4 regions of the Pseudomonas sp. MF7453 genome follow, and region 3 is predicted to be linked to each of the others. Evidence: predicted binding sites of a transcription regulator. Region 3 holds the regulator's gene; each other region holds the start of a gene.
What was found. Region 3 encodes FliA, which starts transcription of late flagellar genes. Its sites were predicted from a motif close to CTAAAGTTTNNNNNNNNNNNGCCGNTAA; they were not measured.

Region 1 (5,604 bases), on a different contig from region 3:
CGCCGAAGTGCGCGTGCAGCTGCGCAGCCAGCCAGCTTTTGCCGCTGGATTCGGGGCCTGCCAGTACCACCACCTTCATGCGTGCAACGCCGGGTCGGCGCGCCATTCGCGCCAGCCTTGTACGGCAATCACGGTAAACAATGCATAGAGCGCGGCGGTGAGGTAGAGGCCTTTGTAGAGGAAAAGGCCGACAAAAATCACGTCAACGACAATCCAGAGCGCCCAGCACTGCACGCGTTTTTGCGCCATCCACATCTGCGCCACTAGGCTGAAACCGGTGAGGGCCGCGTCGAGCCAGGGCTGGGCGGCGTCGGTCCAGTGGGCCATGGCGGCGCCAAGCAACAGGCTGCCGACCGCGCCCACCGCCAGGCTGGCCATGATCGCAGGCGCCCGCAAGCTGGTGACCTGACGGCCCTGTTTGACCTCGCCGGCACGGGTCCATTGCCACCAGCCATACACTTGCAAGGCGGCGTAGACCACTTGTAACAGCATGTCGGAGTAGAGCTTGACGTCGAAAAACACCCAGGTATAGAGCAGCACCATCACCAGGCCGATGGGCCAGCACCAAGGGTTTTGTTTGACCGTCAGCCACACAGCGATCACCCCCAGGGCGGCGGCGAACAGTTCAAGCCCGGACATGGTGGATCCTTGGGAGAGTGGGAGAGGGCGGTGATTGTACCCAGAGCTCACCGATCCTCAAAACACAGCAATACAAATGTGGGAGGGGGCTTGCGCCATGCCCTGTGTAGGAGCGAGCTTGCTCGCGAAAAAACCAGAGGCGCCGCGCTTACTCAGGAAGCACGCGTTACCGTTGACGTTTTTCGCGAGCAAGCTCGCTCCTACATGAGGCTAAGCAAGCCCCCTCCTACAATTTGCCCAGTGCTAGATTCTGAACTGACGCAACAGCCCGTCAAGCTGTTCACTCAAGCCCCGCAACTGCGCACTCGCTACGCTGGATTGCTCCGCCGCCAGCGCTGTGCTGTGGGACAACCCGGCCGCCTGGGTGACGTTCTGGTTGATGTCTTCTACTACATGGGCCTGTTGCAGGGTGGCGCTGGCAATCGACGCATTCAAACCGTTGAGGTTGTGCAGGGCCTGGCCGATAGCGGTGAGGCTGGCACCGGCCTGGCCGGCCTGTTCGATGGTCAGTTGCGAGGCGCTGTGGCTGTCGCTGATGACCTTGACCGCCGCTTCCGAGTGGCCTTGCAGGCGCTCGATCATTACCTGGATTTCGGCGGTGGATTTTTGCGTGCGCTGGGCCAGCAGGCGCACTTCATCGGCGACCACCGCAAACCCACGGCCTTGCTCACCCGCACGGGCGGCTTCGATGGCGGCGTTGAGGGCGAGCAAGTTGGTCTGGTCGGCGATGGAGCGGATCACTTCCAGTACCCCGCCGATTTGCGTGCTTTCGCTGGAGAGCGTGCGGATCACCTCCACGGCCTGGTTGATGGTGCTGGAGAGCTGATCGATCTGCTGCAAACTGCCGTCGATATTCACCTGGCCCTGTTGCGCCTGGGCCTGGGCATCGCGCATTTCGCTGGCTGCGTGCTCGGCGTTCTTGGCCACGTCCTGCACGCCGTAGGTGACTTCGTTGATGGCGGTGGCCACCAGTTCCATCTGCTGCGATTGCTGCTGGCTGCGGTCGTGGGCCTGGCTGGCGTTGTGGCCCAACTCGGTGGATGACTGGCCCAGTGCGTTCGCGCACGCCTGCAGTTGGCCGACCACCTGGCGCAACTTGGCGGTGAAGCCATTGAAGTGGCGGGCCAGTTGGGTGAGCTCATCGCTGCCGTGGGTGTCGAGGCTGCGGGTCAAGTCGCTTTCACCGCTGGCAATATTGCCCATGGCATTCACCGCCGCCTGCAACGGCTGCACGATACTGCGGGCGATCAGCACCACCAGCACGGCCATCATCAGCGCAATGCCCAGGCCGATCGCCGAGGCTTTCCATACCTGGGCTTTGAACTCGGCCTGCACATCATCCACATAGACGCCGGAGCCGATAATCCAACCCCAGGGTTCGAACAGTTGGATATAGGAGGTTTTTTCCACCGGTGCGTCGGCGCCCGGTTTCGGCCAGCGATAGTTGACGATGCCGGCGCCCTTGGCCTTGGCCAGGATCACGAACTCATTGAACACGGCGAAACCATCCGGGTCACGAATCGCCGAGAGGTTCTGGCCATCGAGTTTGGGGTTGGCCGCGTGCATGATCATCACGGGGGTGAGGTCGTTGATCCAGAAATAGTCATCGTGATCGTAACGCAGGCCACGCACCGCGCTCAGGGCTTGCTGCTGCGCGGCGTCGCGGGTCAGTACCCCGGTTTTCTCCAGGTTCTGGTAATACGCGAGCACGCCGCTGGCGGTTTGCACCACGTGCTGGGTCTGCTGGCGTTTGGCCTGGTAAAGTTCGCCGTGGATTTGGTTCAGCATCAGCACCCCCAAGGCCAGCAGCATCAACACGGCGACTATCAGGATCAGCCAAAGGCGGCGGCTGATCGACATGCTGCGCAAACTGTTCATCGTCCTGTCACTCCATGCTCTTTATAATTGTGGTGCTGCTTCGAGATTTCCGGCGTGTCTGATAGGCTTTCGGCCCGGAATCGAAAAACCTGAGTACTGCCTGATTTTTCACGGAATTTTTGCAGACCGGCGTTGAGAATCAACTGCGGGCGCTTGAGTGCGCTCGTCGTCAGTGAACTTTAAAAAAGACTAAGAGGCATGCCACGCGCATGACCTTTGGAGAGAGCATGGATTTTTGGACCGCCATACAGGCATTGATTCTCGGCATCGTCGAGGGGCTGACGGAGTTCCTGCCGATCTCCAGCACCGGCCACCAGATCATCGTCGCCGACCTGATCAATTTCGGCGGCGAGCGTTTCGAAGCCTTCAATATCATTATCCAGCTGGGCGCGATCCTGGCGGTGGTCTGGGAGTTTCGCCGCAAGATCCTCGATGTGGTCATCGGCCTGCCGACCCAGCCCAAGGCCCGGCGCTTCACTGTCAACCTGATCATCGCTGTGTTGCCGGCGGTGGTACTGGGGGTGATTTTTGCCGACCTGATCAAGCACTACCTGTTCAACCCGATCACTGTAGCGACTGCCCTGGTGGTCGGTGGTGTGATCATGTTGTGGGCCGAGCGCCGTCAACATGCCGTGCGTGCTGAAACGGTGGATGACATCACCTGGAAAGACGCCCTCAAGGTCGGCCTGGCCCAGTGCCTGGCGATGATCCCAGGCACTTCGCGCTCAGGTGCAACGATCATCGGCGGCCTGTTGTTCGGCCTGTCGCGCAAGACGGCTACCGAGTTTTCGTTCTTCCTGGCCATGCCGACCATGGTCGGGGCGGCGGTGTACTCGGGCTACAAGTACCGCGATTTGTTCCAGCCGGCGGACTTTCCAGTGTTCGCCATTGGCTTTGTCACTTCGTTCATCTTCGCAATGATCGCGGTCAAGGGCTTGCTCAAGTTCATCGCCAGCCACAGCTACGCGGTGTTTGCCTGGTACCGGATTGCCTTTGGCCTGGTCATCCTGGCGACCTGGCAATTCGGCTGGATCGACTGGACCGCGGTCAAGCCATGAGCATTCAGCATCCGCGCCTGAAGGCGCTGATCTTTGTGCTGCTGTGTGCCGCGCCACTGCTGGGCTCGGCGCTGCTTTGGTATCGCGGGGAAACGGTGATCCCGTTGATGGCCTACGGCGTGGTCAGCGTGGTGGCGTTTTTCCTGTACTGGAGCGACAAGCGCAAGGCGCAGACCGAAGGCTGGCGCACCCCGGAAAACATTCTGCATGCGGTCGAGCTGGCAGGCGGTTGGCCGGGGGCGTTGATTGCCCAGCAGGTGTTTCGGCACAAGACGCGCAAGGTGTCTTACCAGGTGTTGTTCTGGACGATTGTGCTGTTGCATCAGGTGTTTTGGCTGGACCAGCTGTTCCTCGGCGGTACGCTGCTTTCAATCCTCTAGCAACAAACCGACCTGCGTGCGCTTGGGCAGTTTGCTCACCACCAGTTGGTGGGAGCGCTGCAACAAACCACGCAGCTCGTCGGCGCCCAGCGGGTAGGGCGTATTCATGATGATCCACTGTGCCCGCGCCAGATACGGTGCGGGGTGGATGCCGGGGCGATCGACATGGCCCAGGAATAGTTCCTTGTCGACCTTGAACGCCAGCGACTCGCCGCGCAGGTTCTGCAAGGCGAACATCTTGTTGCCGGCAATCGAGAACACCCGCACGCCGCCCCATTTATAGTCTTCCCGCGCACCGGGCAGCGCCAGGCAGAACGCGGCCACTTGTGCTTCGGTCATGCTCATAACAGTCGATCTCCACAGCCTTTGAAGCCTTCCTCAAGGTAGTCGATCCACGCGCGGATGGCCGGCAGCACGCCGCGCCGATGCGGGTATACGGCCTGCAACCAGCCACCTGGCAATGACCACTGCGGCAGCAGTTGCACCAGGCGGCCGCTGGCCAGTTCTTCTTCGCAGTACATCATCGGCAGTACGGTGAAGCCGACGCCGAGCAAGGCGCTGGTCTTGCGCACGATAAAGTCCTCGATGCCCAGGCGAGCCTCCATGACCAGTTCGTGAGCGTTACCCTGCGGGTCAATGATGCGCTGATGCACCATGCGATCCGCCTCCAGTGCGCCGAGTATGGGCAGTTGTTTGAGGTCTTCCAGGGTTTCGACCTGCCGATCACGCATAAAGCCGGGGCTGGCGACCAGCACGGTATGCGCCTGGCGCAGGCGTTTGGTCACCAGCAACGGGTCTTCATCACCCAGTTCGCGTACGCGCAACGCCACGTCAATGCCCTCGGCGACCAGATCGACGCGGCGATTGACCAGGGTCATGTCCAGTTGCACTAACGGGTGTGCAGCAAGAAATCCAGCCACCAATTCCGGCAGAATCTGCTGGGCCAGGCCCACCGGGCAGCTGACCCGCAGGCGCCCACGCGGCTCGCTGGACATGCTGGCCACGGCCTCGTCGGCCATCTCCGCTTCCAACAGCATGGCCTGGCAATGGCGCAAGTAACGCTCACCCACGGCGGTCAGGGTCAATTGCCGAGTGGTGCGTTGCAACAGGCGTGCGCCCAGACGTTCTTCGAGCTCGGCAATGCGCCGCGACAGCCTGGATTTGGGAATCCCCAGCAGCCGGCCCGCTGCGGCGAAACCGCCGGCTTCGACGACTTTGGCGAAATAGTAGAGATCGTTGAGGTCTTGCATGGTCGGCCTATTGTCCTGTCAGTGGGACAAACTATCGCATTTCAGATGGCTTATCGACTATTGGTTTCATGAGTAGCATCACCACCATCTGATCGCCACTGTCGATCCCACCTCGGAGATCCACCATGAAACTGTTGCATATCGATTCCAGCATCCTCGGCGACAACTCCGCTTCCCGCCAACTCAGTGCCGGTGTGGTCAAGGCATGGCAAGCCGCTGAACCGGGTGTGCAAGTGACTTACCGTGACCTGGCCAGTGAAGGCATCAACCACTTCTCCGGCGCGACCCTGGGTGCACTGGGCACCGCGGCCGACTTGCGCGATGCCGCGCAACAGCACGAAGCTGAACTGAGTGCATCGTCGCTGGCTGAATTCCTCGCCGCCGATGCCATCGTGGTCG
Region 2 (5,604 bases), on a different contig from region 3:
TTTTCCAACGATCATGTAGAAGGTGATCGTCGGGTTTCGCTGACGGCCATGTTGCTGGTGACCTACGGTATAGGCGCCAGTATTGGCCCATTGCTGGCGGGTGTGGTGATGAAGCTGTTCGGCAGCCAGATGCTCTACGCGTTTTTCAGTTTGTGCGCGTTGATCCTGGTATGGCGCATCCGTCCCAAAGCCGTGACTAACCTGCATCAGGTCGACGACGCCCCGCTGCATCACGTGGCGATGCCCGACAGCATGTCCAGTTCACCGCTGGTAGCAGCGCTCGATCCACGGGTGGACGAGCAAGTGGTACAGGAGCAGATGCAGGTCGCTGTCCCTGATCCGGAGCCCGAGTCAGAGCCCATAAATGATGAGCCGGCCAGTGATGAGCCGCAGGAGCCGGCAGATCCGGATGAACATCCCCATGACTTGAGCAGGGCGCGTCCCTGAAATAAAAACGGGCAGTTCCTATCAGGAACTGCCCGTTTTTTATTTCAGCGATCAAACCTTAAAGATCGTCGTCCTTATCGAAGCGCCGAGCCTCGCGCTGTAGCTGGTAGACAAAGCGTTCCACCTGGCGCTGTACCAAACCACTCATGTTGTGAAAACGCACGCCAGCAAAGGTCGTGTTGATCTTGTCTTCGAAGTGCAGGTAACGCAGTTCGACGGAGGTGGTCATACTGCCAAAGGGCAGGGCGGCGATAAAGCGGTCATAGACCTGGCCCAACTGCAGGCGCTCGGAGATGTCACCCTCAAAGCGTAATTTGCAGCCAGTGGCAGAAATGTCCAGAAGCTTGCCGCTGAGCGGTGCCTTGAGCTTCTCGCCGCCCAGTTCGATATTTACCAATTGCGCAAGTTTCAGCGCAGCGCGAAACGCATTGCGCCGCTGATGGTAAACCACCTCGTCGGGCATGCTGCCGCTATAGATGCGGTGACCATCTTTTTCGCTGACGCTCAGCGTGCCATTGCTTTCCCAGGCAACCCGTACACCCTCGTGGAAGCCTTCGATACGGAAGGGTTCGCCATTCTCAAGGTAGCGCTCACCGTCACGGGGGATCATTTCATCCAGGGCCAGCGTTTTGCTGTCCCGGTCAATATCTACCAAATAGCTCTGGAAGCGCTGGCTGCGTTCGTGGAAAGTGATGATCAGCGGATCATGGCTTTCTTGCAGCATCCGTAATGTGCTGGCGACTTCCAGAGGCGTGGTGAGCACCTTCGGTGGCTGCGGTGCATCTTCCGCATTAAGGGCGTTAAACACGGTTCTTCCATCTCCAGACAAAGTACGACTACACGCAAGAACCGGCATTTTGCCAGTATGTAGCGCTCCTTGGATAGGTCGCGCTGTAAACCGTTGTCAGGCTTGGCTGCGGGTGCCTGGCTTGACCAGGCGAGAGGTAGAGCCTTGGGCGTTGTACAGGGCCGGAGGCTCGCCGCCATGCAGTATGCGCAACTGGTTGGCGGTCGTGGCTTGCTGAAGCTGGATAGATTGACCGTTGAGCAGGTTGGCTTCCTGGCACTGGGTAAGCAACTGATTGAGTTCCTTGCTTTGGGCCAGTAATCGATCGCCGACTGAGGAGTGGCTGGCCAGTTGTGCCAGGCCGTCGTGGTCGGCAGGCAGGCCCAGGCTGATGAGTATCTGGCTGCGCGTCTTGCCGTGTTGTTCGAGCAACACAATCAGCGACTGCTTGCGTGCCAGTATTTCTTCGAGCAAAGGCATGTCCCGGCCGTACAGGGCCAGGGATTCTTCCTTGAGCAGCTCAAGCAACTGGTGCGTCGGCGCCAGATCATCAATGATCAGTTGAAGCAGATGTTCGTCGTGGTGCATGGCTGGCCTTGGGTTTTAAGCGTCCAAAAGCCCAGCGCAGGCTTTTGCCTAGCGCTCGGCTTCGAAGTTAAGCAGCTTGCTGGCTACACGGTTGCTGTCGACTTTGTAGCTACCGTCGGCGATGGCCTGTTTCAACTCGGCCACGCGGGCTTTATTGACAACGGGCTGGTCGCGCAGCGAGTCAGTGACCTTCTGCAATTGTTGAGCCTCATTGCTCAGGTGTACCGATTCCCCGCTTTGGCTGGCGCTGGGCTGCTCTGCCTTGGCGGGCAGCGGCTGGGGCTTGGCTTCTACGCTGTCCTTGGCACCGTTGGTGCGCGTATTGCCCGGCAAGGCCTGGGTGTTATTTAAACGACTGAAATCAATGACCATGGTGAAAAAACCTCTGGGTATTTGGACGCTTGCCATGTTTTCGGCCATACCCGGGCAAACTTTAGGCTCGATTGACAATAAACCTGTACCGCACGACATCCAACGCACAGTGTAGGAAAAGCCGGCCTGTGATTCCAGTAATCTATAAAGCCACTTCGACCTGACCCGGCGCCGTAACTCGCGCCTTGATCACACGATTGGAGTTGAGGTTCTTCACGCGAATCTGTTCGCTCATACCGCCGTTGGACAGTGCCTCGCCTGGCATCCTCACATTCAGCCCGCCACTGCTGGCCGAAATCACCACCTGATCACCCTTGCGAATCACTTCGGCCTGTTCCAGGTGAACCAGGGTAATAACTTGGTCGGTAACCATTGGTCGGGTGAGCCTCTGCCCGATAGCCTGATCCACCGAAGTCAGGTAGCCCTGGTTGATCAGGCTGATGTCGCGCTCGCGCAGGGCCACGTCCTCGTAGCCGATGATGCCGGTGCGTTTCAATGGCCGCGCGACCACTACCACATCGCGGAACAATTTCACCTGAGCCGGCACGAATACCGTCCACGGTGAGGCGCCTTCACAGCGAACTTTTACCGTTACGCGCCCGATGGGCTGGGCCGGGCTTTCCAGGGTGGCTGTCAATTCCTTGTCGCACATCGGCATGCGCAAGCGCGGGTCCAACTGGCTGACCTGGATTTCATAACGTCCCGGGGTCTGCGTGGTCGCCAGATAATCTTCTACAGTGAATTCAAGAAAGCCCTGGGTGACGCCGATAAGGAGATCAGGCAGCGTGACATTATCGGCGCGCGCGGTAGCGCCAAGGCTCAAAGCAAGCAGCGCCATCACGGCGCAGAGCAGCCTGCGGTGGCTAGGGCGTCGGGAAACTGTCGTTTTAATATCCATGTTTAATAAATAGCAAAGCTCGTGCCGTTTAGTGTTGGGTACGCGTCGTACCCCCAGGATTTAGGAGTCAGGGCATGGCAGGTGTAATGGATTCAGTAAACCAGCGCACACAGCTGGTAGGGCAGAATCGCCTGGAGTTGTTGCTTTTCCGCCTGGATGGCAAGCAGTTGTACGGCATCAACGTATTTAAAGTGCGGGAAGTGCTGCAATGCCCCAAGCTGACGATCATGCCCAAGTCCAGCCCGGTGGTGTGCGGCGTAGCCAACATCCGAGGCGCGACTATCCCCATTCTTGACCTGGCGATGGCCACGGGCTCGGCGGGTTTGCAAGACCGCGAGAACCCCTTTGTGATCATCACCGAGTACAACACCAAGACCCAGGGTTTCCTGGTGCGCTCGGTGGAGCGGATCGTCAATATGAACTGGGAAGAGATCCATCCGCCTCCCAAGGGCACGGGGCGCGATCACTACCTGACGGCGGTGACACGGGTCGATAACCAGTTGGTTGAAATCATCGACGTGGAGAAAATCCTCGCCGAAGTGGCACCGACGTCCGAAACCATCTCTGTGGGTGTGGTGGATGCCGAGACTGCGCACAAGGCGGTGTCCCTGCGCGTATTGACCGTGGATGACTCCTCGGTGGCGCGCAAGCAGGTCACACGCTGCCTGCAGACCGTCGGTGTAGACGTGGTGGCCCTCAATGATGGTCGCCAGGCCCTGGATTACCTGCGCAAGCTGGTGGACGAAGGCAAGAAGCCCGAAGAAGAATTCTTGATGATGATCTCTGACATCGAGATGCCGGAAATGGACGGCTACACGCTCACGGCCGAGATACGTAACGATCCACGCATGCAAAAACTGCATATCATCCTGCATACTTCGTTGTCGGGGGTATTCAATCAGGCAATGGTCAAGAAGGTCGGTGCTGATGACTTCCTGGCCAAATTCCGTCCTGATGACCTCGCATCCCGGGTAGTCGACCGGATCAAGGCAGCAGATCACGGCTAGGGGATTTCCCCCGGCGATCACACGATTTAAGAGGCGGCATCATTGTCTACGGGTAATTTGGATTTCGAACAGTTCCGGGTCTTCCTGGAAAAAGCCTGTGGCATATTGCTCGGTGAAAACAAGCAGTACCTGGTATCCAGCCGTCTCAACAAACTGATGGAACAGCAGGGCATCAAGTCCCTGGGTGAGTTGGTCCAGCGGATCCAGGGGCAGCCGCGCAGCGGGCTCAAGGAAATGGTGGTCGATGCAATGACCACCAACGAAACCCTGTGGTTTCGCGATACCTACCCCTTTGAAGTGCTCAAGAACAAAGTGCTGCCGGAAGCCATCAAGGCCAGCCCGGGCCAGCGCCTGCGCATCTGGTCGGCTGCCTGTTCCTCGGGCCAGGAACCCTACTCGATCTCGATGTCCATCGACGAGTTCGAGCGAACCAACATGGGCCAGTTGAAAGCCGGCGCGCAAATTGTCGCGACCGACTTGTCCGGCACCATGCTCACCAACTGCAAGACCGGTGAGTACGACAGCCTGGCCCTGGGCCGCGGTTTGTCCCAGGAGCGCCTGCAGCGTTATTTCGACCCCAAAGGCGCAGGGCGTTGGGCGATCAAGGCACCGATCAAGAATCGCGTCGAGTTTCGCTCGTTCAACCTGCTCGACAGCTACGCCAGCCTGGGCAAGTTCGACATGGTGTTCTGCCGCAACGTGCTGATCTATTTCTCGGCCGAAGTGAAGAAAGACATCCTGTTGCGCATCCACGGCACTCTCAAGCGCGGGGGTTACCTGTTCCTCGGTGCTTCCGAAGCCTTGAACGGTCTGCCGGATCACTACCAGATGGTGCAATGCAGCCCAGGAATCATCTACCAGGCCAAGTAGCTTGGGGTGTATGCAGTAAAACTGTGGGAGCCGGGCTTGCCCGCGATAGCGTTTTGTCAGTCGACGAATAGGTCGGCAGGCACTCCGCCATCGCAGGCAAGCCAGCTCCCACATTTGTTTTCTCGGCAAGCTGGCGTAAAGCGGCAAGTCCCATTGCCGCTTTAATGGCGCTACGCGGAAATCGCTTGCCGCTTTTCTGGCATAGTCACCGGCAACTCCCCTCGAAACCCTTGATATACGGGCTCCCGCAAGACTGGCACGCACCTTGCTATAACCCTGCTAACGAACAGCAGGTCAGCCTAAAGGTTTCCGCCATGAGCATCAGCTTCGATAAAGCGCTCGGTATCCATGAACAAGCCCTGGGCTTTCGCGCCCAGCGTGCCGAAGTCCTGGCCAATAACATTGCCAACGCCGATACCCCGAACTACAAGGCTCGGGACCTGGACTTCTCTGCCGTGCTCGCCGCACAGCAGGACAAGACCAAGAACGGCACCTTCGCCTTGAACATGACCAACAGCCGTCATATCGAAGCGCAAGGTTTGAGCAAGGGTGACGAGTCGTTGCTGTATCGCACGCCGATGCAGCCGTCGATCGACCAGAACACCGTCGATGCGCAGTTGGAGCAATCGAACTAC
Region 3 (5,604 bases):
TGATCCTCGCCGAAGCCGAGATCTACCCGGACCGCGAACTGGCGATCAACCCCGGGCAGGTATTCGGCACGCTCAACGGCATTACCGCCAAAGATCCGGCTTTTGGCCTGGAAGCAGTGTGGATCGAAGTCAGCCAGCGCAGTCAGGCGCAATCGCTGGGTTACACCGTGGTGGATGCCAGCACTGTGGTCGCCACGCACCTCAACCAGATTCTTTATAAACACTCCCACGAGCTGATCGGCCACGAGGAAGTCCAGCAATTGATGGGCTTGCTGGCCAAGTCTTCGCCAAAACTGGCTGAAGAACTGGTGCCGGGCGTGTTGTCACTGTCGCAATTGCTCAAGGTGCTGCAAGCGCTGTTGGCCGAACAGGTGCCGGTGCGTGACATTCGCAGCATTGCCGAGGCCATCGCCAACAATGCCGCCAAGAGTCAAGATACTGCCGCTCTGGTGGCGGCGGTGCGCGTCGGATTGTCGCGCGCCATCGTGCAAAGCATTGTAGGCATTGAGTCCGAGCTGCCTGTGATCACCCTGGAACCCAGGTTGGAACAAATATTGCTCAATAGTATTCAGAAGGCAGGGCAAGGCCAGGAAGAGGGTGTTTTGCTGGAGCCGAGCATGGCTGAAAAACTGCAGCGTTCGTTGATCGACGCCGCACAGCGCCAGGAAATGCAGGGCAACCCGGTGATTCTGCTGGTGGCTGGCCCGGTTCGGGCGATGTTGTCGCGGTTTGGACGCCTGGCTGTACCGAATTTGCACGTGTTGGCTTACCAGGAAATTCCTGACAATAAGCAAGTGACTATCGTCGCGACAGTTGGGCCCAATGGCTGAGGTAGTGGGTTATGCAAGTTAAGCGTTTTTTCGCCGCCGATATGCGTCAGGCCATGAAACTGGTCCGTGATGAGCTGGGCGCCGATGCCGCGATTATCGGTAATCGTCGGATTGCCGGCGGCGTCGAGCTGACGGCTGCCCTGGATTACACCCCCCAGGCGCTGGCCCCGCGCGTGCCGAACATGGAACTCGAAGACGAGTTGCGCAAGACCGCCTCGCGCATTGTGTCGGCCCAGGCTGAACTGAGTATGCGTGGCGACAGCGATGCCAGCACCAATCGCCAATTGTTCGCCGGCCTGCCGTTGACCGCCGCCGAGCCGCTGGTAGAGCCAACGTTTGTCGAACCACCGCGTCCAGCTGCGCCAGCCCCGGCCGCTGCTGTGGACCAGCGTGTGTTCGATTCGATGCGCTTTGAACTCAATGGCCTGCGTGAACTGTTGGAAGTGCAGTTGGGTTCGTTGGCCTGGACGCAGTTGCAAGGCAGCAAGCCCCAGCAAGCCAACCTGTGGCGCCGCCTGCAACGCATCGGTTTGTCCGGCCCGTTGTCCCGCGATTTGCTGGCCTTGACCGCCGAAGTCGAAGAGCCACGCCAGGCCTGGCGCATGTTGCTGGCGCACTTGGCGCGCATGATCGCCACCCCGCAAATCGAACCCCTGGAAGAGGGCGGTGTGATCGCCATGGTCGGCCCTGCCGGCATGGGCAAGACCACCACCCTGGCCAAACTGGCCGCACGCTATGTACTCAAGTACGGTGCTCAGAACATCGCGCTGGTGAGCATGGACAGCTACCGCATCGGCGCCCAGGAGCAGCTCAAGACCCTGGGCCGCATCCTCAATGTGCCGGTGACCCACGTCGACCCGGGCCAGTCCCTGGCCAATGCCCTCGACCCGCTGTTGCGCAAGCGCGTGGTGCTGATCGACACCGCCGGCCTGCAAGCCAGCGACCCGGCGCTGCGTATGCAGCTCGAAAGCCTGGCCGGGCGTGGGATCAAGTCGAAAAATTACCTGGTGCTTGCAACCACCAGCCAGAAACAGGTTCTTACCGCCGCGTACCATAGTTACAAACGCTGCGGTCTGGCCGGCTGTATTCTCACCAAGCTCGACGAAACCGCGAGCCTGGGCGAAGTGTTGAGCCTGGCCATCAGTCATGAATTACCGGTTGCCTACCTGACCGACGGGCCGCGGATCCCGGATGATCTGCATCTGCCGCGCCGTCATCAGTTGGTCAGCCGTGCCGTCAGTGTGCAAATGCAAGAAGAGCCTAGCGAGGAAGCGATGGCCGATATGTTCGCCGACCTTTACCACCACCCGGCAAAACGGGTCGGTTGAGGCAGGATGAACACCGTGAAATGTACCTACATCGATGGTCTGCAAGCGCTTCAAGCGGCCAAGCCATGTAGCCTGCGTCTAAGCAAGACAAGGTAAAGAAATAAAATGGGCAGCATGCATCCCGTACAGGTGATCGCGGTGACCGGCGGCAAAGGTGGCGTCGGCAAAACTAACGTGTCAGTGAATTTGTCCCTGGCCCTGGCAGAGCTTGGCCGTCGCGTCATGCTGCTGGATGCTGACCTGGGCTTGGCGAACGTGGACGTTCTGCTGGGGCTGACACCCAAACATACCCTTGCCGATGTGATCGAGGGCCGCTGCGAGCTGCGCGATGTGCTGCTCCAGGGCCCCGGTGGCATTCGTATCGTGCCGGCGGCCTCGGGCACCCAGAGCATGGTGCATCTGAGCCCTGCGCAACATGCCGGGCTGATCCAGGCCTTCAGTGACATCGGCGACAACCTCGACGTGCTGGTGATCGACACCGCCGCCGGGATCGGCGAGTCAGTGGTCAGCTTTGTGCGCGCAGCGCAGGAAGTGCTGCTGGTGGTGTGCGACGAACCCACCTCCATCACCGACGCCTACGCACTGATCAAACTGCTTAACCGCGACTACGGCATGAACCGCTTTCGCGTGTTGGCCAACATGGCCCAGAGCCCGCAGGAAGGGCGCAACCTGTTTGCCAAGTTGACCAAGGTCACGGATCGCTTCCTCGATGTGGCTTTACAATACGTCGGCGCAGTTCCCTATGACGAGTGTGTGCGCAAGGCCGTGCAAAAGCAGCGTGCGGTCTACGAAGCGTTCCCTCGTTCGAAATGCGCACTGGCGTTCAAGGCCATTGCCCAGAAGGTCGATACCTGGCCGTTGCCCGCCAATCCGCGGGGGCATCTGGAGTTTTTCGTCGAGCGTTTGGTGCATCAGACGAGTGCGGGACCGGTGCTATGACATCCAGCGGCTACAACCTTTACAAAAAGTCGGCACGTGACAGCCAGGGCGAATTGATCGAGCGCTATGCGCCTCTGGTCAAGCGCATTGCCTATCACCTGTTGGCGCGCCTGCCGGCGAGTGTGCAGGTCGAAGACTTGATCCAGGCCGGCATGATCGGCCTGCTTGAAGTGTCGACCAAATACGACGCGAGCAAGGGTGCCAGTTTCGAGACGTACGCGGGTATTCGTATCCGCGGGGCAATGCTCGACGAGGTGCGTAAAGGCGATTGGGCGCCGCGTTCGGTACACCGCAATACCCGCATGGTCAGTGATGCCATTCGTGCAATTGAAGCAAAAACCGGTCGTGACGCTAAAGATCATGAAGTTGCGGCCGAACTCCAATTGAGTCTCGACGATTATTACGGGATTTTGAACGATACCTTGGGCAGCCGCCTGTTCAGTTTCGACGACCTTTTACAGGACGGCGAACACGAAGGGCTGCACGAGGACGGCGCGAGTGCACATCTTGAGCCGTCGCGCGATCTGGAAGATGAACGTTTCCAGAAAGCGCTGGCGGACGCGATTGCCAACTTGCCCGAGCGTGAGCGCCTGGTGCTGGCGCTGTACTACGACGAAGAGCTGAACCTCAAGGAAATCGGTGAGGTCCTGGGGGTCAGCGAGTCGCGTGTCAGCCAGTTGCATAGCCAGTGCGCTGCCCGCTTGCGTGGGCGATTGGGAGAGTGGCGCGCGCGCTGACAGGCAGTGTGGGGACACTGCAGACACTACCGCCAAACCGCAGGGTTTTGCGGGTGAGTACCGTGGTGCCCTGGGCAGTCCTTTTTGTGTAACGCCTGTTGATTGAAATGGCGCGTCCAGGTGCTGGGCGCGTTTAAGACTGCTTGGAGGTCGAATTGGACAAGAACATGAAAATCCTCATCGTTGATGACTTCTCAACGATGCGGCGGATCATTAAAAACCTGTTGCGTGACCTTGGGTTCACCAACACGGTCGAGGCGGATGACGGCCTGACGGCGATTCCGATCCTCAACAGCGGGAGCATCGACTTTCTGGTAACCGACTGGAACATGCCGGGTATGACCGGTATCGACCTGCTGCGCCATGTGCGCGCCGATGAAAAACTGCGCAGCCTGCCTGTGCTGATGGTGACCGCCGAAGCCAAGCGTGAACAGATCATCGAAGCCGCCCAGGCCGGGGTCAACGGTTACGTGGTCAAGCCATTCACGGCACTGGCCTTGAAAGAGAAGATCGAGAAAATCTTCGAACGCATCCACGGCTAATGCCATCGCGGGGGAGCTATGGAGCATAACGAAACGTCACAGGGCGACTTTGAGTCGACCCTGAAAAAACATGCTCACCAGTTGGTCGACAGCCTGGAAAAAGGCCAGTTCGCCGATGCGGTGCAGTTGATCCATGAGCTTAACCAGACCCGTGACCGCGGCCTGTACCAGGAAGTGGGCAAGCTCACACGCGAGCTGCACAGTGCGATCGTCAATTTCCAGATTGACCCGCGCATGCCCCAGGCCGAAGAAATTTCCCAGATTACCGACGCCACCGAGCGCCTGTCCTATGTGGTCAGGCTGACCGAGGCTGCGGCCAACCGCACCATGGACCTGGTGGAAAACGCCACGCCTCTGGTCAACGGCATGGCCAGCGAAGCCCAGGCCCTGAGCGTTGACTGGGGCCGCTTTATGCGCCGTGAAGTGGGGGCTGAAGAGTTTCGTGAGTTGGCCCGTCGGGTCGACGGTTTCCTGTCGCGCAGCGAGCAAGAGAACCGCACGGTGGCCAGCAACCTCAACGACATTCTGTTGGCCCAGGATTACCAGGACCTCACCGGTCAGGTGATCAAGCGCGTGACCCAGTTGGTCACCGAAGTGGAAAGCAACTTGCTCAAATTGGTGCTGATGGCCGGCCAGGTCGACCGTTTTGCCGGCATCGAACACGACCGCGAAGCGATCCTCTCGGAAAAAGATCCACAAAAACATCTCGCCAAGGGTGAAGGTCCGCAGATTCATGCCGATAAACGTGAAGACGTTGTGTCAGGTCAGGATGACGTAGATGACCTGTTATCCAGTTTAGGCTTCTAAGGAGCACCCACATGAGCTTCGGCGCCGATGAAGAAATCCTTCAGGATTTCCTTGTAGAGGCCGGCGAAATTTTAGAGCAACTGTCCGAACAACTGGTCGAGCTGGAAAGCCGACCGGATGATGCGAACCTGCTCAATGCAATTTTTCGCGGTTTTCACACTGTAAAAGGGGGCGCCGGCTTCCTCCAGCTCCATGAGCTGGTGGAGTGCTGCCACATCGCCGAGAACGTGTTCGACATCCTGCGCAAGGGTGAGCGTCACGTTGATTCGGAATTGATGGACGTGATTCTCGAAGCACTGGATGCGGTCAACGGCATGTTCAGCCAAGTGCGTGAACGTGCACCGATCACCGCAGCTACCCCGGAACTGCTGGCTGCCCTGGCGCGCCTGGCTGAACCTGCTGCGGCTGCGCCGGTGGCACA
Region 4 (5,604 bases), on a different contig from region 3:
TGGTTGATCGCCCTCAATCGCACGCTGGGCTTTTTTGGTCAGCACCACGATGTCGATACGGCGGTTGACCGGGTTGAACGGGTCTTTGGGATCAAACAGTTGCGAGGAGGCAAAACCCACCACGCGCGCCACTTGCGGGTCCGGGTAGCTGCCGGCTACCAGCGCACGCCGGGCGGCGTTGGCGCGGTTGGCCGAGAGTTCCCAGTTGCCGAAATCGCCCTGGCCCGCGTAGGGCTTGGCGTCGGTATGCCCACTGATGCTGATCTTGTTCGGCACCGCCTTGATGGTGTCGGCCATGGCCAGCAGTATGTCTTCAAAGTACGGCTTCAAGCGCGCACTGCCAGAGTCGAACATGGGCCGGTTGGCGGCGTCGGTGATCTGGATGCGCAGCCCCTCGGGTGTGATTTCGAAGGAAATCTGGTCCTTGAACTTCAGCAGCTGCGGGTTTTCTTCAACCTTGTTCTGCAATTCCTGCAGCAACAGCTCCAGGCGCTCCTGTTCGACCTGCTCGGCCATGGACTCGACGGTATCGCGCTCGATCGGGATTTTTTCCTGGGGCGACTCAGTTTGCACTTCCGGGTTGATGGTGCGCTCTGGCGCCAGTTCCGGCGAGCCGCCCAGGTCAATGACAAACGGCGTGCCGCTTTCCGAAAAGCCAATCGGGTCTTTGAAGTAACCGGCGATGGCGATTTTCTGTTCCGGCGTGGCGGTGGACATCAGCCACAGCACCAGAAAGAACGCCATCATCGCCGTGGCAAAGTCGGCAAACGCGATTTTCCAGGCACCACCATGGTGCCCCGCAGCGAAGCGCTTGACGCGCTTGATGATGATCGGCTGGTTGTTTTCCATGACTTAGCGACCGCGAACCGCTTGTTCCAGCTCGGAGAAACTTGGGCGATGCTTGGGGTACAGCACCTTGCGCCCGAACTCCACGGCCAGCGATGGCGGCATTCCCGATGCCGAAGCCACCAGGCACGCCTTGATCGCTTCGTAGAGGTTGACCTCTTCCTTGGCGTCGTGGGCCAGGGAGGTGGCGAGCGGGCCGAAGAAACCATAGGCGGCGAGAATACCGAAGAAGGTACCTACCAGCGCCGCACCCACGTGCATGCCGATGGCCGCCTGATCACCCTCGCCCAGGGACGCCATGGTCACCACGATACCCAGTACCGCCGCGACAATACCGAAACCGGGCATGCCGTCGGCGATACCGGTCACCGCATGGGACGGATGCTCCAGCTCTTCCTTAAGGCTGAACAACTCCATGTCGAACAGGCCCTCCAGCTCGTGGGGAGCCATGTTGCCGGAGGACATGATGCGCAGGTAATCACACACAAAAGCCGTCATGCGCTCATCTTTGAGCACGGCCGGGTACTTGGCGAAAATCGGGCTGGCGGCGGCATCTTCGATGTCGCCCTCGATAGCCATCATGCCTTCACGGCGGCTCTTGTTGAGGATCTCGTAGATCAGCCCCAGCACCTCTAAATAAAAGGTGTGAGAGAAGCGTGAACTGAACATGCCCAGCGATTTTTTGACCACATGCATGGTCATGTAGCCGGGGTTGGCCTGCAAGAATGCGCCAAACGCGGCACCGCCGATGATCAGCACTTCGAAAGGTTGGATCAGTGCGGCAATTTTACCGTGGGAGAGGACGTACCCTCCGAGCACACTTGCGATGACGACAATGATGCCGATAATTTTAGCCATAGGAGATGGGTACTTGCGCCGTCGGGTTCATGGACATATTGGGTGCAGCAGAAAACTCTTGTTCTACTTATCGGCAAAACTGCGCCAGACTATAGCCCGTTAAGGCGAAAAGCCAATTCGGCCCGTTCCGGGCGTGTTGAACGCAAGTGATGATCGCGCCCCAATCATGGCAATCGAAACCACAGTCCCAACGAACCGCCCCACCACCCTCGCCGCCTGGATCAAGCGCCTGGACGACGTGCTGCTGCCCGTTCCCCAGGCCAACCATGAGCGTGTGTGCAAAGCCATCCGCGACAGCCGCAGTTCATTGCGAGATATTGCCGAGCTGATGCAAACCAGTCCGACCCTGGTGCTGAGCGTAATGCGCGAAGCCAACAGCCAAACCCACGGCAGCCTGGCAGAACCGGCGGAAAACCTCGAAGTAGCGCTTAACCGCCTGGGCCTCAAACGAGCCGAGGAACTGCTGGCACGCCTGCCCTCGGTGCCTGTCCGTGATATTCCGGTGGCCTTGCGCCAACTGCTGCTGGTGAGTCAGCACGCGTCCCAGCAAGCCAACGGTTTGTTCGGCAGTCGCCTGGCGCGGCTATGGCAGGACATCCACTGGGGCAGCCTGCTGTTTCTGTCGCCACTGTGGCCGATGGCCGTCGCCTACCCCAAGCTTTTGGAGGAATGGGAGCTGCGGGTGATTCACAAGGGTCAGTCGGCGCGCCAGGTCGAGCAGGAGCTGTTCGGCGTGCGTTTGCTGGACTTGTGTCTGGGCCTGACCGAAGCCTGGCACCTGCCGATCTGGGTTTCCCAGGGCTACAAGCTGCTGCTGGCCGAGCAACGCCTGCTGGTCAAGGCGCTGCACATTGCCCGCGAAGACGACGCCTTGCGCCACCAGCAATTGCTCGACGCCGAACCCAACCTGCGCCGCTGGCTGAACCAGCCGGCCAATACCGTGTTGCTGGCCAACGGCCTGGCCATGTCCGCCCAGGAATCCTGGACCTGCCCGCACACCGAACGCTGGCAATACCTCACCGCGCTGTACCTGCAAGTGCCCTTGAGTGACGTGCAACAACAAGCACACCAGCAGGCCGTGACCAGCGCCCGCACTACCCTGATGCCGGACCTCTGGCACCCGGCGCTGTCGCTGATCTGGCCGTGGCATGTGCAAAAGGTCCATCGCGGCTTGTTGCCGGCACCGCCGCCCACTGCCGAAGCCCTGGCCGTATGGCGTACGCATTGCACCGAGTTGCTGGTGGAGCCGAGCCGCTTTGCCAACGCCATGCACCTGACCACCTGCGCCAAGCAAGCCTTGGTGGCCAGTGGCATGCAGCGGGTGTTGTTGTTCATGGCCGATCGCGCCTTGAGCACCTTGCGCGTGCATCAAGCCGACGGCTTGCCCAAAGACGCCGCGCACCTGAGCCTGGATGTGGTCAACAGCACACTGCTGCAACGCCTGCTGGAAAAGTCCGCCCAGGTGCGTCTCACCCCCGACAACCATGCGCAGTTTTCCGCCCTGCTGCCGCCGATCCTGCGTCGCCTGTTTACGGGCGAACACTTGCTGCTGCGTTCGCTGAGCTGCAACGGCCGCGTGGTGATGCTGGTAGTGGCGGACCAGGGCGGCGGCCCGTTCTCGGAAACCACCGTACAGGCGTTCGGCAAAACCGCCCAATGCATCGAAAAGGCCCTGCACAGCTTTACCAACCGCAGCGCCTGAAGCTTGCGCTACAATCACCGGCCTTTATCACCAACATTTGTGCCCAGGAGACCTCACATGCCTGACTTCTCTGGCTTGCCGCTGGTGATCGAATCCAGTGACCTGCTCGCTCAACTGGATGCCGAGCACCTGATTCTGGTGGACCTCACCAGTGCCGCCCGCTACGCCGAAGGGCATATCCCCGGCGCGCATTTTGTTGATCCCAAGCGCACCCAACTGGGCCAGCCCCCGGCACCCGGCTTGCTGCCGAGCAAGGCCGACCTGGAAAAACTGTTCGGCGAACTGGGCCACACCCCGGACGCGACCTACGTGGTCTATGACGACGAAGGCGGCGGCTGGGCCGGGCGCTTTATCTGGATGCTCGACGTGATCGGTCACCAGAAATATCACTACCTCGACGGCGGCCTGCTGGCGTGGCTGGAGGAAAAGTACCCGCTCTCCACCGAAGTGCCCGCATCGGCAGGCGGCCCCGTCAGCCTAACGTTGCACGATGGCCCCACGGCTACCCGTGAATACCTGCAAAGCCGTCTCGGCGCGGCCGACCTGGGCATCTGGGATGCCCGCGGCCCGCTGGAATACTCCGGCGAAAAAGTGCTTGCCGCCAAAGGGGGCCATATCCCCGGCGCGGTGAATTTCGAATGGACCGCCGGCATGGACAAGGCGCGCAACCTGCGCATCCGCCGCGACATGCCGCAAATCCTCGAAGACCTCGGGCTGACCCGCGATAAAGAAATCATTACCCACTGCCAGACTCACCACCGCTCTGGCTTCACCTACCTGGTGGCCAAGGCGCTCGGTTATCCACGAGTCAAAGGTTATGCCGGTTCCTGGGGCGAATGGGGCAACCACCCCGACACTCCCGTTGAGATTTAAGGTTTAAGGACAGTTATGAAAAAGCAGTTGTTTATCCTCAGCCAGTACTTGCTGCCGCACCACTTGCTCTCGCGCCTGGCCGGCTGCATTGCAGAGTGCCGCGTGCGCTGGTTCAAAAACGCCTTTACCGCCTGGTTCGCCAAGCGCTACCAGGTGGACATGTCCCAGGCCCTGGTTGAAGACCTGAGCGCCTATGAGCACTTCAACGCGTTCTTCACCCGCGCCTTGAAAGACGGCGCCCGCCCGCTGGACCAAACCCCTGGCGCGGTGCTGAGCCCAGCCGATGGTGCAGTCAGCCAGCTCGGCCCGATCGAACATGGCCGTGTGTTCCAGGCCAAGGGCCACAGCTTCAGCGTGCTGGAACTGCTCGGTGGCGATGCGGCAATGGCTGCGCCGTTCATGGGCGGCGATTTCGCGACTATTTACCTGTCGCCCAAGGACTACCACCGGGTGCACATGCCACTGGCCGGCACCTTGCGCGAGATGGTCTATGTGCCGGGGCGGATTTTCTCGGTCAACCAAACTACTGCCGAAAACGTACCGGAGCTGTTTGCGCGTAACGAGCGGGTTGTATGCCTGTTCGACACCGAGCGCGGCCCGATGGCCGTGGTGTTGGTGGGTGCGATGATCGTCGCGTCGATTGAGACGGTGTGGGCCGGGCTGGTAACGCCGCCCAAGCGCGAGCTGAAAACCTTCCGTTACGACGAAGCTGCCCGTGCGCCGATTCACCTGGAAAAGGGTGCGGAGCTGGGTCGTTTCAAGCTGGGTTCGACCGCCATCGTGCTGTTCGGGCCGGATCAGGTGAAGTGGGCTGAGGAACTGGCAGCGGGTACGCCGGTGCAGATGGGCCAGGGTATCGCGCTGCCCAAAGCCTGATCTACACAACCCCTGTAGGAGCGAGCTTGCTCGCGAAGCACTCAATAGCACCGCGGGCATCCAGAGTGCCCGGGTAATCGTTGGCGACTTTCGCGAGCAAGCTCGCTCCTACAGTGGTTTGTGTGATGTCCTAGAGCTGACCGTCGCGGTCGCGCAAGCCCAGCAGATACAACACGCCATCCAGCCCCAAGGTCGAGATCGCCTGTTTGGCCGACTGCTTGACCAACGGCTTGGCGCGAAACGCCACACCCAATCCTGCAATCGCCAGCATCGGCAAGTCATTGGCGCCATCGCCGACCGCAATGGTCTGCTCCAGGCGCAAGCCTTCCTTGTGTGCCAACTCCTTGAGCAGGTCGGCTTTACGCTGTGCATCGACAATCGGCTCGACCGCCACGCCAGTCACTTTGCCATCCACCACTTCCAGCTCGTTGGCGAATACGTAGTCAATG

Region 1: JFT63_RS11040 (methyl-accepting chemotaxis protein) is a predicted target of FliA. The motif match lies at 2,584-2,611, and genes of this name have one in related genera.
Region 2: flgM (flagellar biosynthesis anti-sigma factor FlgM) is a predicted target of FliA. The motif match lies at 2,232-2,259, and genes of this name have one in related genera.
Region 4: motA (flagellar motor stator protein MotA) is a predicted target of FliA. The motif match lies at 1,772-1,799, and genes of this name have one in related genera.

The regions. Positions count from the first base shown of each region.
Region 1 is NZ_JAEKCN010000006.1:17,505-23,108, forward strand. Features, by position in the region: gene JFT63_RS11030 (AAA family ATPase) at 1-79, opposite strand, end outside; gene pnuC (nicotinamide riboside transporter PnuC) at 76-639, opposite strand; gene JFT63_RS11040 (methyl-accepting chemotaxis protein) at 883-2,517, opposite strand; gene JFT63_RS11045 (undecaprenyl-diphosphate phosphatase) at 2,745-3,575, shown strand; gene JFT63_RS11050 (DUF1294 domain-containing protein) at 3,572-3,955, shown strand; gene JFT63_RS11055 (MmcQ/YjbR family DNA-binding protein) at 3,944-4,300, opposite strand; gene JFT63_RS11060 (LysR substrate-binding domain-containing protein) at 4,297-5,205, opposite strand; gene JFT63_RS11065 (FMN-dependent NADH-azoreductase) at 5,331-5,604, shown strand, end outside.
Region 2 is NZ_JAEKCN010000010.1:1,317-6,920, forward strand. Features, by position in the region: gene JFT63_RS16485 (MFS transporter) at 1-447, shown strand, start outside; gene JFT63_RS16490 (flagellar brake protein) at 506-1,255, opposite strand; gene JFT63_RS16495 (flagella synthesis protein FlgN) at 1,352-1,822, opposite strand; gene flgM (flagellar biosynthesis anti-sigma factor FlgM) at 1,871-2,194, opposite strand; gene flgA (flagellar basal body P-ring formation chaperone FlgA) at 2,337-3,092, opposite strand; gene JFT63_RS16510 (chemotaxis protein CheV) at 3,167-4,099, shown strand; gene cheR (protein-glutamate O-methyltransferase CheR) at 4,142-4,969, shown strand; gene flgB (flagellar basal body rod protein FlgB) at 5,284-5,604, shown strand, end outside.
Region 3 is NZ_JAEKCN010000001.1:63,790-69,393, forward strand. Features, by position in the region: gene flhA (flagellar biosynthesis protein FlhA) at 1-830, shown strand, start outside; gene flhF (flagellar biosynthesis protein FlhF) at 842-2,158, shown strand; gene fleN (flagellar synthesis regulator FleN) at 2,264-3,097, shown strand; gene fliA (RNA polymerase sigma factor FliA) at 3,094-3,834, shown strand; gene JFT63_RS00325 (chemotaxis response regulator CheY) at 4,002-4,376, shown strand; gene JFT63_RS00330 (protein phosphatase CheZ) at 4,395-5,183, shown strand; gene JFT63_RS00335 (chemotaxis protein CheA) at 5,195-5,604, shown strand, end outside.
Region 4 is NZ_JAEKCN010000012.1:236,410-242,013, reverse strand. Features, by position in the region: gene motB (flagellar motor protein MotB) at 1-849, opposite strand, end outside; gene motA (flagellar motor stator protein MotA) at 853-1,704, opposite strand; gene JFT63_RS19920 (HDOD domain-containing protein) at 1,871-3,406, shown strand; gene JFT63_RS19915 (rhodanese-like domain-containing protein) at 3,464-4,279, shown strand; gene asd (archaetidylserine decarboxylase) at 4,295-5,155, shown strand; gene serB (phosphoserine phosphatase SerB) at 5,286-5,604, opposite strand, start outside.